2 regions of the Sulfitobacter sp. 1A12779 genome follow, and region 2 is predicted to be linked to the other one. Evidence: riboswitches for the same ligand, from Rfam matches in the RefSeq annotation. Region 2 holds a riboswitch; the other holds the start of a gene.

Region 1 (7,606 bases), on a different contig from region 2:
AAAGATGTTCTTGGCGATCTGCTGCAGAGCGATCGAGATGCCGAAGGTCGCCAAAAGAGTCTCAAGCGGGCGATGGTAGAGATGGCGGATCACCAGCCGCTCCATCGCGACGCCCGCGCCAAAGGTGACGGCAAAGGCCAGCGGCAGCGCGATCAGCAGCGACACCGTGTAATCGGGAACGATGAGCTGCACCACATAGCCCGTATAGGCGCCCATCATGATAAACTCGCCATGGGCCATGTTGATGACCCCCATCTGCCCAAAGGTGATCGCAAGCCCAATCGCGGCGAGGAAATAGATCGAAGCCAGCGAAAGACCGTCGAGCGTCAAATCCAACGTCTGCGCCCAGCCGACACGGGTTTCGACCGCGTCGAGCGTGGCGCGGGCCGCGTCGGTGATCGCGGCGTCATCCTCTGCGTAGCGTTCATAAAAAACGGCGTTCTGCAAAGCGGTGTCGATATCATCCTGCGTCACCAGAGGCGGCACGCTGCCTGCCTCGGCAAGCGCGCGATAGGCATCCAAACGCCGCGCCGGGTCATCCAATTGCGCCAGAGGAACGCCGCCCACCCGGCCATCGACGATATTGGCTTCCAGGGCCGCCCGTATCTCGCCTTGTGACACGATCGCAGGGGCGAGGCCCGCCTCGACCAGCGTCTCATAGCTTGCCGAGGGTGCTGCCGTGGGATCAAGAATGCGGGCGATGTTCCCCTCGGGCCGCTGTTCGGCCACGCCGGTCTTGGCCGAGAGGATCTGGCTCAGCACCGCCCGCGCTTCGAGTGAGGTATCGGAGGACAGGCTTTCAATCGCGCGAATGCGCGCATCAGCCGCCTGCCCAAAGCGCGCGGTCAGGAAATTGGCCAATTGCTCCTTGCGGGCGCGCAGGGCGGGGTCATCCTCCCCGTCGAGGGAGGCCACGAGCGGGCCAAGCTGGCTGGCATCGCTGCGACGCGCGATGCTTTCAAGCGCGGCGCGGCGGCGCGCAGGATCGGGATCGGACAGTTGAAACTGCACCAAGGCCGTGCCAATGACCCGCCGCACGCCGCCATTGGGGCGCAATTGGCTGAACCCATCCGAGGGCGCGGTGGCCTCTTCGCCCGTATCTATGTCGCGCAGCGCGAGTGTATCATCCGCCTCGGCCCCAAAGTAGAACAGGCCCGAGGCATCTTCTTGCCAAACGTTCCGCTCGGCCCATTGCTCCAGAAAGACTGGCACCTGCGGCAGGCCCGAGGCCACCAGATCGTCCAATAGGACACCGACCGATTTTCGCGAGGGTTTGACCACCTCTGCTTCGTGGGTCTGCAAAAGGGACTGGAGGTCCTGAGCGGATGCAAAACCGACAGAGGCCAGCAAGCACATCAGGCTGAGCAGCATTCGAACCATGAGGTATGGGGCTTTCGGTGAGGGAGTGGTCAAAGCGGATGCCGGGCACGGCTGAGGACGCGCCCGGCGCTTGGGTTCAGTAGTTCGAAGTCAACTGAACGCAGGTCTCAGTCTCTCTGTTGTACATGCCGCATTCGAGGTCTTTCCAATCGGAGACCAGAACCGCCGATTCAGGCAGGAAATCCGTCCATGCATCGCCCGGCACTTCTTCGGTCTGGCTGATGATGTCGAATTGGCCGTCTTCGGTGATTTCACCGATCAACACAGGCTTGGCGAGGTGGTGATTGGGCAGCATGACAGCCGTCCCGCCGGTGAGGTTGGGGAATTCCTGCCCATACATCGCCGCACGAACCGCATCCACATCCGTGGTGCCTGCTTCGGTGACCGCGTTCACCCACATGTTGAAACCGATGTAATGCGCCTCCATCGGGTCATTGGTCACCCGGTCTTCGCCCATCGCCTCTTTCCAGGCAGCGACCCATTCGTCATTCTGCTCGGATTCAGCCGATTGGAAGTAGTTCCACGCCGCGAGGTGCCCCACGAGGTCAGCGGTATCGAGGCCCGAAAGCTCTTCCTCCCCGACCGAGAAGGCGACGACCGGAATGTCATCGGCAGAGATGCCCGCCGCGGCCAGTTCTTTGTAAAAGCCGATATTCGCATCGCCATTGATGGTTGAGATCACGCCCACCTGCGAGCCATCCGCCCCCAGTTCGACCACATCCGACACGATCGTGGACCAGTCAGAATGGCCGAAAGGCGTATAGTTGACGAAGATGTTCTCTTCGGGGATGCCCTTATCCAGCAGATATTGCTCAAGAATGTTGTTGGTGGTTCTGGGATAGACATAGTCAGTGCCCAGCAGCGCAAATTTCTCGACGCCCAATTCCTCAAGGAAATAATCGGTGGCCGGAATCGCCTGCTGGTTCGGGGCCGCACCGGTGTAGAACACATTGCGCGAGCTTTCCTCGCCCTCATACTGGACCGGGTAGAACATCAGGCCGTTCAGCTCTTCCAGAACGGGCAGCGCGGATTTGCGCGAGACCGAGGTCCAAGAGCCAAAGATGACATCCACCTCCGAGACGGTGAGAAGCTCACGCGCCTTTTCGGCGAACAGGGGCCAGTCGGAAGCCGGGTCGACGACGACCGCTTCGATCTCACATCCCAGCAAGCCGCCCGCGGCGTTCTGCTGCGCAATCAAAAGCTCCATCGTGTCTTTCAATGTCGTCTCAGAAATGGCCATCGTCCCCGAGAGGGAGTGCAGCACGCCAACCTTGATCGGATCGTCGCAGGCCGCAGCGGCGGCTGATCCTGCGAGCAGAAGGGCAGCGGTCGCCGTGACTGTGCGTTTGGTGGAAAATTTCATGACGGTATCCCCGTTTGGTGTGCGGAAAAGCAAAGACGCGATGATGCCTCTTCCACACAGCGTTTATTGTTATCGCGCGCGGATGCCCCCCTTGCCGGACAACTCCCTTGGCGCCGCCCCATAGCGAGGCCCCTGCAGCCTCAATTTCAGGGCGCGTTGCAACAAGCCCTAACCCAAGGTCGCTTTCTGCGGCGCAGCGACAACGCCCTTCGATTGGGCAATTTGAGGTGGAGCTGCCAAAATTTGGGCGCTGAGCGCATGGATTTGGCACGCGCGGGGCATCGGCCTACGGGTTGCACCACATATTGTGATGTTATAACGTTACCCAGATTATCCATAGCAGAGCCCGCAAACCATGCCCGCCACCGACAAACGTATCCCCGTCACCCTGCTGACCGGCTTCCTCGGCGCAGGGAAAACCACGCTGCTCAACCACATCGTCGCAAGCGAAGAGGCCCCCAAAATCGCAGTCGTCGTGAACGAATTCGGCGAGGCCGGGCTTGACCACGACCTGATCGAAACCGCCGACGAAGAGGTCATTCTCATGCAATCGGGCTGCCTGTGTTGCTCGATCAGGGGGGATTTGTCGCGGACGCTGCAAGACCTCAAGCGCCGCAGGCAGACGTGGCGCGTGCAATTCGACCGCGTTGTAATCGAGACGACGGGGCTGGCCGACCCCGGCCCCATTCTCCAGACCTTCTCGGCCGATCCCTATCTGGCCCGCAAATTCCGCGTGGACGGGGTTGTGACAGTCGTCGATGCCGCGAATGGGCCGGACACGCTGGATCAGCAGTTCGAAGCCGTCTCGCAGGTGGCGATGGCAGACCTGCTGGTGCTCAGCAAATCCGACTTGGTGACCCAGCAAGCGCTTGCCGCCTTTGAAGGCAGGCTGCGCGACCTCAACCAAACGGCGCGCATCATCAAGGCCGAACGCGGACTTATCCCGATTGCATCGCTCTGGGGGCTCAGCGGTATGCGGCGGGCGGTTGATGCGGGCAACGTTATGGAATGGCTCACGCCCGTCGAGAAGTCCGATCCGCTCGACAACCTCTCGGGCTTCGCCGCGCCCACGGCATCCGCCCCCATGATGCAAACCCACCAACATGATGCGCGGATCGGGTCGGCCTCCATCGTTCTAGACGCACCGATCCCGGCCGAGGCTTTCGACCTTTGGCTCGACACGCTGGTCAGGCTGCGCGGGTCCGATCTTTTGCGGGTCAAAGGCATTGTGCATCTGGAAGACGTCCCCACCCCCTTCGTCTTTCACGGCGTGCAGCATCTTTTCGACCCGCCCGTCCCCTTGCGCGACTGGCCAAAGGACGACCAGCAGTCCCGCATTGTCGTCATCGCCCGCGACATGACCAACCCCGAACTGAACCGGAGCCTCGATATGCTGCGCGCCCGGCGCGATGGGCCTGGGCGACAGGCGGGATAGCAGCTTGACCCGGCATGGCTCTTCGGCCACAGATTATGGCGATGGTTTCCAGCCGCCGCAGCGGCGTCTGGGATGAAAAGGGAATACGGTAAGGCAAGCAGCGCGCGCCGAAACCGTAACTGCCCCCGCAACTGTGAGCGGTGAGTGACCCCGACAAAAACCACTGAGCTTAAGGCTTGGGAAGGTTCGGGCGAGCGTCGATCCGCGAGTCAGGAGACCTGCCATCACCGGCACCGAGAGGGGCCGCAATTGCAACTCAACCCAGACGGGGTGTCTGGTTAGGAGAACATGATGGCGACAGGAAAACTCCCCTGCTGTAGAACATGGCTGCTCGATCCCCCGCGCGTTCGCGGAGGGCGACATGGATACGCATCAAAACCACAGGATTACGGTTTGCACCTCATGCAAACACAAAGGCACGGATTGCCGCCCGGGCTTTGACCTGATCCAGAGGCTGAGCGCCGCAATCGCGGCAGCCGGCGCGGCGATCCCCGAGGATTTCGAGGTCGCGGGCGTGGCCTGTATGGCGGGCTGCGACCGCCCCTGCACGGTGGCCTATCACGCCAGCGCAAAGGCGACCTACCTCTTTGGTGATATCGACCCTGACGAAGACATCGATGACCTTGTGGCCTTCGCCCGGCACTATGCCACATTGAATGACGGCTGGTGCTCTTCGCTGGACCGCCCCGGCAAACTGCGCAAATCCACCCTTGCGCGGGTGCCCGCAGCGATGATCGAGCTGAAACCCAGCCACCTGCGCGCCTCATGAGGGCCGCCGATCTTGCGGTAAAGGATGTAAGCTGGGCGCCGGGAAAATCGGGTCAGCCCGTTCTGCACCCTACGTCCTTTAACGTCGCAGCGGGTGGCGTTCTGGGCGTGCTGGGGCCGAATGGCGCGGGCAAATCCACCCTCTTGCGCCTGCTCTACCGTTTTCAACCGCCCCAGACGGGGTCGATCCATGTGGGCGGGCAGAATATCTGGTCCCTCTCCGCCCGTGCCGCCGCGCGGCGCATCGCCGCCGTCTTGCAAGAACAGACGCCGTCTTTTGGGCTAACGGTCTTGGAGATCGTCCGCCTTGGCCGCACGCCTCATCGCGCGGCGTTTTCGTCATCAAGCCGGAAAGATGAGCAGATCATCGATCGCGTCTTGGACCGGCTCAGCCTGCGCCCCCTCGCCGACCGCGATGTCGGCACCCTTTCGGGCGGGGAAAGGCAGCGCGTCATGGTCGCCCGCGCCTTGGCGCAGGAGCCGCAGGTCTTGGTCCTGGATGAGCCGACCAACCACCTCGATATACGCCACCAGCTTGAAATCGTGTCCCTGATCCGCGGTTTGAACATGACCATCGTCGTCTCGCTTCATGATCTCAATATGGCCGATGGCATCTGTGACGAGGTGCTGGTGCTGAAAGACGGCTATCCGCAGGGCTTCGGCCCGCCAAATACGGTTCTGACCGATGATCTCGTCTCAAAAACATTTCGCGTCGACGCGCAGCGCGAGCGGCTCACCCCCAGCGGCGCGGCGCGTTTCTTTTTTGCCCTTCCAGATTGAAACGGAAAACTCTTATGAAACTGATGCTCACCACCCTCGCCGCCCTGATGATCGCCGGATCGGCCTTCGCCCAGACCACCGTGCAAAGCTGTGACCGCGAAGTCACCTTCGATCACCCGCCCCAAGCTGCGGTCGCCAATGACGTGAACCTGCTTGAGATGATGCTCGCGCTTGGCCTTGCAGACCGCATGGTGGGCTATACCGGCATCTCGGGCTGGAACAAACTGGACCAAGAGATGACAGCAGGTGTCGCGGCGCTGCCGGAACTGTCGTCGAAATACCCCTCGCGGGAGGTGCTGATCGGGGCGGATGCCGACTTCTTCTTTGCCGGTTGGAACTACGGCATGAAGGTCGGCGGCGAGGTGACGCCGGAAACGCTCGCCCCCTTCGGCATTCAAGTCTACGAACTCACCGAAAGCTGCATCCATATCGGTCAAAAGGCCCCATCCGCGATGGAGGATATGTATAACGATCTGCGCAATCTCGGCACGATCTTCGACGTCTCCGATCGCGCCAAGCGCTTGATCGAAGGCTACCAAGCCGAACTCGACGCATTCCTAGCAGCGCTGCCCCCGCTTGAGACCGCCCCCCGGGTCTTTGTCTATGACAGCGGCGAAGATGTGCCCTTCACCTCCGGGGCCTATGCCATGCCGAACGCCTTGATCGAGGCCGCAGGCGGCACGAACATCATGAACGACCTTGAGAAAAGCTGGGCCACCGTCGGTTGGGAGGCCGTGGTCGCGCGCGACCCCGAAGTCATCGTGATCGTCAATTACGGCGAAGTCACCGCCGATCAAAAGCGCGCTTTCATGATGGAGAACCCCGCCTTCGCCGACATCGATGCCGTGCGCAACGACCGTTTCGTCGTGCTGGAATATGTCGAGGCCACACCCGGCCCGCGCAACATCGAAGCGGTCAAAACCCTCGCCACCGCGTTTCGGGGGCAGTGAGCATTCATGACGTTTAAACCGCGATCGATAGCGCCTCGGAAACCCACGCGGGGGGTGTGGATCACTTGCCTGTTCGGCATCGCGATCCTGCTGGCATCGCTGTCGATTGCGGTGAGCGTGGGGGCCGTCGTGGTCCCCGTCAAAACCGTCTGGGGCATCTTGGTCAACAAGGCCGCCCCCGGCGCCGTGGCCGTGGACTGGTCCGCCGGGCGGGAGGCCATCGTTTGGAACATCCGCCTGCCGAGGGCCATCCTCGCCTGTTTGGTCGGGGCGGGATTGGCGATCGTCGGCGCAAGCCTTCAGGCCGTCACCCGCAATCCGCTAGCAGACCCGCATCTGCTGGGCATTTCGGCAGGTGGCGCATTCGGCGCCATTCTTGCCCTACTGCACACGGGGCTGTTCCTCGGAGGGCTGACCGTCCCCCTGCTCGCCTTCCTCGGGTCGCTCGGGGCGATACTGATCGTTCTTGCCGTCACGCAATTCGCGGCCGCCACCAGCGCCGACCGGCTGGTCTTGGCTGGCGTCGCCGTGTCCTTCATCGTCATGTCCGCCGCCAATGTGCTGATCTTCCTTGGCGATCCACGGGCCACACATACGGTGGTGTTCTGGATGCTCGGCGGCCTCGGCTTGGCGGGATGGGACCAACTCATCTACCCCGCCGTGATCCTACTGGGTTGCGGCGCCTACCTCTGGTTCAGATCCGGCCACCTGAACGCCATGACCGTCGGCGATGAAACCGCCACCACCCTCGGCATCCCCGTGGCGCGTTTCCGGCTTACGATCTTTGTCATTGGCGCCCTGATCACGGGGGTCATGGTCGCTTTCTCAGGGGTGATCGGCTTCGTCGGCCTGATGATCCCCCACATCGTGCGCCTCATGGTCGGCGGCGACTACCGTCGCCTGCTGCCCATCTCAGCCCTATGCGGCGCG
Region 2 (7,606 bases):
CTGTGCCGCTTCACCGGGATCGTTGACGATGAAGGGGTAGATCACCGGCAGATCGCCGGTAAGCGCCTCGGGCCAGCAATCGCCCGAGAGGGCCACCGCCTTGCCCGGCAGCCATTCCAGCGTACCATGCGCGCCGATATGCACCAGCGCATGATGCCCCTGCGCCCGCAGCCAGAGGTAGAAGGCCACATAGGAATGGCGCGGGGTGCGGGCGAGGTCATGATAGCTGTCTTCGCGGTCTTGCAGATCGCCCCGCTCGGGTTGCAGTGCGACCAGCGCGTTGCCGCAGGCTTGGGCCGCGAAGTGAAAGGCGCCGTCCTGCACCAGCGGATCATCCGCCGCCGCGCCCCACGCGTCGCGAAGGTCATCGCGCAGCGCCTGCGGCAGAGCGGCCAGCGCCGCCTCATAGTCGGCAAGGGGCCATGAGATGCGCTGCTCGGTCAGGCTCCGGCCAAAACCGATCTGCGGCGTGACGCCATAGCCTTCACCCGCCAGCCGCATCAGCATGTCTTCGACGCTGGCCAGCGCATCAAGGCCGACCGCATGGGCCAGCTGATCGTCCCGCCCCGGATAGGTCGAGAGCACCAGTGCCAGCTTGCGTGTGGCCGCCGGGGTCTGCGCCAGCCGATGCCAGCCCAGCACACGGGCGACGACAGCCTCGATCCGCGCCTCTTCGGCGCGGTGGGCAAAGCGGGAATATTGCAGGTGGGGGTCGCGCTTTCCGGGGCTCTTGAAACTGACGACGCCGCCGAAGATGCGGCCATCGACCTCGGGCAAGACCACATGCATCGCCAGATCGGCGGGGGAAAGGCCGCGCTCGCTCTCGTCCCAATCGCGCCGTCGGGCGGTGGAGAGGGCCACCTGAAACACCGGGCAGCCCGGCGCGTCGAGCGGGGAGGTGCCATCATCCCCGCGCCCCGAGAAAGCGGTGGCGTTGACGATGGCCACGGGTTTCATCGCCACCAGGGCATCGTCCAGAAAGCCCCGCGCGGGATCGGATTTGAGCGAGGGTACGAAAAGCCCGATGGCGTTCAGCCCCGCTGCCCGCAACGCACGGATCAGCGCATCGACGGGCGCGGTATCGGCGGCGAGAAGATAGCTGCGGTAAAAGGTAACCGCGACAGTCTCCCCCGCCGCGTCGGCGAGGGGGAGCACCCCTTGATCGGGGTCGTAATAGCCGCAATCGGGCACCGTTTTCGTGCCCATGACCGGCCCGGCGTAAAAGCCCGCCGCCAGCGCCATCTGCGCCAGCGCGGCCTGCGCCGCCACCGGCCCGCCCGCATCACAAAGATGCGCAAGACGGCGCAGCGTGGAAACCGGCAAAGTCGAATGCGCGTCGAGCCCCGGATCCTCGCGCCCATCGGCGGGCAAGACGGCCAGCGCGATGTCATGGCGGCGGGCGAAGTCTTGGACCTGCATGATGCCGTAGGGCCAGTAATTCTCCCCCCCGATGAGGCGGATCAGAATGCCCTTGGCCCCGGTCAGCGTCTGTTCGATATAGTTGTCGACCGAGGCCGGGTGCCGCAGCGCCACGAGGTTGCACAGACGCAGCGAGGGCAGCTTGCCCTCCTTGCCGCCGCCGCGATGCCAGCCTGCCGCGAAAGCGCCGAGGTCACTGTCGGAAAACGACAGCACCACCAGATCGGCGGGGGTTTGCCCCGGATCATAGGGGGTGTCGGTATCCTCCAACCCGTGGCTTTCGCGAAAGACGACATGCATGGGCGGTCAGGCTCCCAAAATCTCGCGGATTTTGGCAAGATCGATGTCGTCATGCTCGGCGATCACCACCAGATGCCCGGCGCGCGCGTCGCTGCCCCAAGGGCGGTCGAACTGCTGACGCACCCGCGCGCCCACGGCCTGCACCAACAGGCGCATCGGCTTGCCCTCGACCGCGACATAGCCCTTCACGCGCAGGATGTTCTGCTCACGCGCGAGCCGCTCGATCGAGGCCACAAGCGCGTCTACATCCGCCACTTCCGGCATCGGGATCACCACGGTTTCGAAATCGTCATGCTCGTGATCGTCGTGGCCGTCATGATGCGAGGGGCGCGCGGCGAGGTCGTCTTCGGCGGCGGCGTTGAGGCCGAGCACCACCTTGGGGTCGATCACGCCTTCGGTCATCTCAAGGATCGGAATTTCACGCGGGCTTTCCTCTTCAATCACCTTACGGGCTTTGGCGAGGCCATCGGGACCGGCCAGATCGGCTTTGGACATCAGCACGATATCGGCGCAGGAAATCTGATCTTCGAACACTTCGGAGAGCGGCGTTTCGTGGTCGAGGCTGTCGTCGGCCAGACGCTGCGCGTCTACCGCGGCGACATCGGCGGCGAAAGTGCCCGCCGCCACGGCTTCTGCATCGGCCAACGCGATAACGCCGTCGACGGTGATCTTGGACCGGATCGCGGGCCAGTCGAAGGCTTTGAGCAGCGGTTTCGGCAGGGCCAGCCCGGAGGTTTCGATCAGGATGTGATCGGGGCGCGTGGGCAGGGCCATCAGTGCTTCGATGGTGGGGATGAAATCATCGGCCACGGTGCAGCAAATGCAGCCATTGGCCAGCTCGACGATATTCTCCGCCGGGCAGTCGTCGATGGCGCAGGATTTCAGGATGTCGCCATCGACCCCCACGGTGCCGAACTCATTGACCAGAACGGCAAGGCGGCGCCCGCCTGCATTGGTCATCAGGTGGCGGATCAACGTGGTCTTGCCCGCGCCGAGAAAGCCGGTGATGACGGTAACGGGGATTTTGGCGAGATCGCTCATGCTGTAGGCTCCTGCGGCAGGGTCAAAGGGGGGATACGCGCAAGGCTTTGCTTGCGAAAGATGACCGGGCGTTCGCGCCATGGCACCAGCCCGTCTTGGGTGGCGGCATAGGCGGCAGCTCCGGCAAGGATGTCGGCGGCGTCTTCCTTGGTCAAGCGGCCATAGACATAGGACCATTTGCCCGGCGCAGACAGCGCCACGGCGGCCCCCTGCGAACAGGCAGAAAGACATTGCACCGGCACGATGGTCACGCCCTCGGGCGCGCCTGCGGCGTCGAGGGCGGCATGAAGCTGCGCGCCGGGGCGCGGGGCTTCTTCCTCCAGCACCTCACCGGCGCGGCAGGTCATGCAGACATGTAGGGTTGCGCTCATTGATCTTGTCCCATCGGGTTATGCGTGCCGGGTATGCGCTCCGGCCCGCCATGAAAAGGGGAGGCGGCGCGATTATTCAACCGTCAGCACCTCACGGGCCGTAATCGGCGCACCGTTCACCGCCAAGGGGCGGTGGTCATTGGCGTTGAGGGTGACCTCCACCGTGACTTCCCCCTTGGGCAGATCGGCCAGATGCAGCCATGGGCCATAAAGCCGCCCGATCTTGGCACCGTTGACATAGACATGGGCATGGCCCTCGCCCGGTTGATTTTCGCCGCTGGCGTTCTGCGGGGCAAAGGCGAAGCCTTCGGTCTCAACAAAAAGGTTATGGCCCGACATCGGGTCGGGGGTGACGCGGATGGCAAGGCTGGGAGCCTCTTCGGCGGCCAGCGCGATGGGCTGGCCGTGCATGCGCGCGTGATCCGCACCACCGTGATCCATGGCCACATGCCCGCCGCCGCCATGGGCGGCAGGGTCGCCGTGGTCATGGCCGTCGAAGGTCACGCCGTTGCTTGCGGCGATGGCAAAACCAATGCCACCGCCAAAGACCAATCCAATGGCAAATAGCGCCAGTGATCTATCCATTTCGACCTCCCTCAGGCGCTCTGAGCGCCTTCACGTTGCCAAAAGAACCCGGCGAAACTGCCCAGCAACACCCATGCGGCCAAGCCGATGCCAAGCGCACGGGCGGCGAAAAGCGCGCCGATCTCGGTCGGCACCGGGCCGCTGAAGCTCTCGGGCTCGGGCGCGCCGATGACATGGGGGGCCATCAGCAGAACCGCCGCCCCGATCCATGCGCCCCAACCCTTGCCAAAGGCCAGCAGCCAAAGCGCCACCAGCGCCGCCCCGGCGGTGGCGAACCACCAGATCTGCCGCGCGGTGATGTCTGCGGCGGCAACGCCGGGCACTTCGGGCGCAAGGCTGAACCCCGGCGCGAGGTGGAAGGCCACGAACCCGGCGACACCCCAAAGGATGCCCCAACGGCCATCGATCACCGCGCCGCGCTCTTCGCCAAGGCTCATCGCGGCCAGAAGGATCAGCGCATAGGCGGTATAGGTCAACATGGTGAAAATCAGGCTCAGCCCATCGCGGGCGGCATCGAAACCGGGCAAATCGGGGTGCGCGCTGACGGGGTCGGCCCCGAAATGCACCAGCGCGCCGGTCTCATAAAGCTCGGCATGAAGCAGCACGGGCTGCACGAAATAGAGTTGCAGCAAGCCGGTCAGCAGGCCGGCAGAGGCCCCGGCAAACAGGGCGGAAGTCAGAAAACGTGAAAACATCGCAATGATCCTTGGGTGCGAAATGACACCCGGCGCCGCGCCAAGTGCGGGCCGAGCCATCAGCCAGCCTCAAGATGCGCCAAAGACCTGCCCACACGGTCAAGGGCGGAGGCAGGCAAAACGGCAAGAGGCGGGCATGGAAAGAAAACCAGAATCACAGACAGCCGGACTGCGGCATGGCAGCCCGGACCCCTGTGATACCGAACGCGGCGCTTAGTGGCAGGGAAAGCCTGTCGCGTGGCGCACGTCATGGGCGGCATCATGCAGTGCTGCGGCCTGCACATGGCCGGTCAGCGCCATCAGAGCCACACCCAATAAGGCAGCAAACAGCGCCGGTACGAGTTTGCTGCGCGTGGCACCGGCGGTCTTAATCATCGTCGTCATCTTCAATCTCCTTACCGTCACACCCGACGGCATCTAGCGTTTCATTTGCCTGGCAGGTCTCCTGGCTCGCGGGTCGTGGCCTTTGCCCGCCTTCCCCGTCCGAAAGGACAAGTGGCACGAGGGGCATTGGCTTACCGCTTACAGTCGCGGGGGCGGCTTCGGCTTCAGGGTCGGGCGACCCCTTACTGAATTCCCTTTTCGGTCCCACACTCAAAGGCGCTTTTCGGGACACCAAGCGCCCTCAATTACGCATTTTCGGCCCTTCCTGACAAGCCGCATTTATCGAACCTCGCGGAACCGTATGGCGCATACAGCATTTAGTAGATAAATCTGGCCCAACCCCCAGTATGCGGGTTGACCCAAAAGCCACGTGCAGGGCACATTGACGGCCAGTTTCGATCGAAGGGCAGGAATTCATGAACGACAACACGGTCTCCGACGCTCGGCAGACCCTGACCGAAGACGTTCTAGGCAAGGTCGTGCGCTATGCCCGCCTGCCGCTGTGCATCACCGACCCGACCCTGCCGGACAATCCCATCGTCTATGTGAATGACGCTTTTACCGATCTCACCGGCTATGGCTTGGATGAGATCGTGGGCCAGAACTGCCGTTTCCTGCAAGGTCCGGAAACCACGCGCGAAAGCGTCGATGCGGTGCGCGAAATCCTACTGGCGCGCCGGGTCGATACGGTTGAGATCGTGAACTACCGCAAGGATGGCAGCCGCTTCCTGAACGCCCTACAACTGGGGCCGATCAATGACGATGATGGCAATCTGGTCTACTTCTTCGGCTCGCAACTCGACGTTTCCGAACGCCGCCGGGTGGAGCGGGAGCACCGGCAATTGGCCGATGACGAATTGCTGCACCGGCTGCGCAATATCGTCAACGTCATGACCGCCATGGTCCGCCTGACCGCTCGCGAGGAGCCGACCCCGGCGGCCTTTGCCGACAAGGTGATCGAGCGGCTGGCCGCCTTGGGCGCGGCGCATTTCGACACGATTGGCCGTAGCGACCAGCATGAGGTGGATTTCGAGACGCTGATGGGGCCGATCATGCGGGCCTATACCTCGGCCACCGAGGATCAGATCAACCTCACCGGGGCGAATCCGCTGATCTCGCACCGCCTCGTTTCGCCCCTGACGCTGGCCTTGCACGAACTGGCGACGAATGCGGTGAAACACGGCTCGCTCAGTTCCGATACCGGGCGGGTAATGCTCGATATCACCATCCTTCAGGAGCCTGCCCGCCTGCGGTTTGTCTGGCGCGAAACAGGCGGGCCGAAGGTTATCAAATCTCCGCGCAACAGCGGCTCGCGGATCATCCAGTCCTTGACACGCGCGGTCGGCGGCACCCTGCACTACGATTGGCAGCCCGAAGGGTTGATTGCCACGGCGGAGTTCCCCGTGGCTGCCCTTGGCGAAGGCTGACCGTCAGACGATCACCTGCTGCGCGGCCTGCTCTCCGACCCCGAAAACACGCTTGTAACGCGCGATTTCATCCGCCGGACCCATCGCCTTGTTCGGGTTGTCTGAGAGTTTGACCGTGGGCCGCCCATTGGCGCTGACCGCTTTGCAGACCAAACTAAAGGGCGCCAGCGCATCATTCGGCACCAGCCCGCGGAAGTCATTGGTCAGCAACGTCCCCCAACCGAAAGAAACCTTGGCCTTGCCCGCAAACTGCGCGTGCAACTCCTTGATCTTGTCCACATCCAGCCCATCGCTGAAGATCACCCGCTTGGTCGTCGGGTCCTCGCCACGGGCGTGCCACCAGTCGATGGCCGTCTGCGCCGCCGTGGCCGGATCGCCGCTGTCGACGCGGATGCCGGTCCAGCCCGCCAGCCAATCCGGCGCATGATCGAGAAAACCCTTAGTGCCGTAGGTATCGGGCAGGATGATCCGCAGATTGCCCTCATGCTCATCATGCCAATCCGACAGCACGTCATAGGGCGCACGGGCAAGGGCGGCGTCATCCTCGGCCAAAGCGGCATAGACCATGGGCAATTCATGGGCATTGGTGCCAATCGCCTCAAGCTCGCGCATCATGGCGATGCGACAGTTGGAGGTGCCGGTAAAGGCATCGCCCAGCCCCTCATGCATCGCCTGCACGCACCAATCCTGCCAGAGGTAGGAATGCCGCCGCCGGGTGCCGAAATCCGCGATCGAAAGATTGTCGACCTCGCGCAGCGCTTCGATCTTTTCCCAAACGCGGGTCATGGCGCGGGCGTAAAGCACCTGAAGCTCGAACTTACCCATCGGGTCGAGCGCGGCGCGGCTGCGCAGCTCCATCAGCACCGCCAGCGCGGGAATTTCCCAAAGCATGACCTCATGCCACTTGCCCTCAAAGGTCAGCTCATACTGATCGCCCTTCCGCTCCAGATGATAGGGCGGCAGGCGCATGCCCTCGAACCACTCCATGAAATCGGGGCGGAACATCTGGCGCTTGCCGTAGAAGGTATTGCCGCGCAGCCATGTGCTCTCCCCCCGGCTTAGGCTGAGCGAGCGGATGTGATCGAGTTGCTCGCGCAACTCCCCCTCGTCGATCAGCTTGGCCAGCGGGATATGGGTGGAGCGGTTGATCAGACTAAAGGTGACCTGCGTGTCCGGTTTGTTGCGGAACACCGACTGGCACATCAAGAGCTTATAGAAATCCGTGTCGATCAGCGACCGCACGATGGGGTCGATTTTCCACTTGTGGTTATAGACGCGGGTGGCGATGTCGACCATGGGAGGTTCCTTATTGCGTGCCCCTTCATGCCAATGGGGCGGACAGATGGGCAAGGGGAAAGCGGCGGATCAGGCCAGCGTCACTCCC

The links. Region 2 has a riboswitch for cobalamin ahead of ACGYLQ_RS01475 (CbtB-domain containing protein). Riboswitches for the same ligand answer to the same signal wherever they lie in the genome.
Region 1: linked by a shared signal. The riboswitch ahead of ACGYLQ_RS14560 (DUF1636 family protein) and the one ahead of ACGYLQ_RS01475 (CbtB-domain containing protein) in region 2 are both predicted to bind cobalamin.

The regions. Positions count from the first base shown of each region.
Region 1 is NZ_JBIFFU010000012.1:92,386-99,991, forward strand. It holds gene urtB (urea ABC transporter permease subunit UrtB) at 1-1,380, opposite strand, end outside; gene urtA (urea ABC transporter substrate-binding protein) at 1,457-2,743, opposite strand; gene ACGYLQ_RS14555 (CobW family GTP-binding protein) at 3,099-4,178, shown strand; cobalamin riboswitch at 4,204-4,419, shown strand; gene ACGYLQ_RS14560 (DUF1636 family protein) at 4,540-4,947, shown strand; gene ACGYLQ_RS14565 (ABC transporter ATP-binding protein) at 4,944-5,726, shown strand; gene ACGYLQ_RS14570 (ABC transporter substrate-binding protein) at 5,741-6,676, shown strand; gene ACGYLQ_RS14575 (FecCD family ABC transporter permease) at 6,731-7,606, shown strand, end outside.
Region 2 is NZ_JBIFFU010000001.1:303,997-311,602, reverse strand. It holds gene cobN (cobaltochelatase subunit CobN) at 1-1,719, opposite strand, end outside; gene cobW (cobalamin biosynthesis protein CobW) at 1,726-2,760, opposite strand; gene ACGYLQ_RS01490 (DUF1636 family protein) at 2,757-3,131, opposite strand; gene ACGYLQ_RS01485 (hypothetical protein) at 3,204-3,716, opposite strand; gene ACGYLQ_RS01480 (CbtA family protein) at 3,728-4,411, opposite strand; gene ACGYLQ_RS01475 (CbtB-domain containing protein) at 4,625-4,795, opposite strand; cobalamin riboswitch at 4,829-5,046, opposite strand; gene ACGYLQ_RS01470 (PAS domain-containing protein) at 5,212-6,222, shown strand; gene pncB (nicotinate phosphoribosyltransferase) at 6,226-7,518, opposite strand; gene pncA (bifunctional nicotinamidase/pyrazinamidase) at 7,588-7,606, opposite strand, start outside.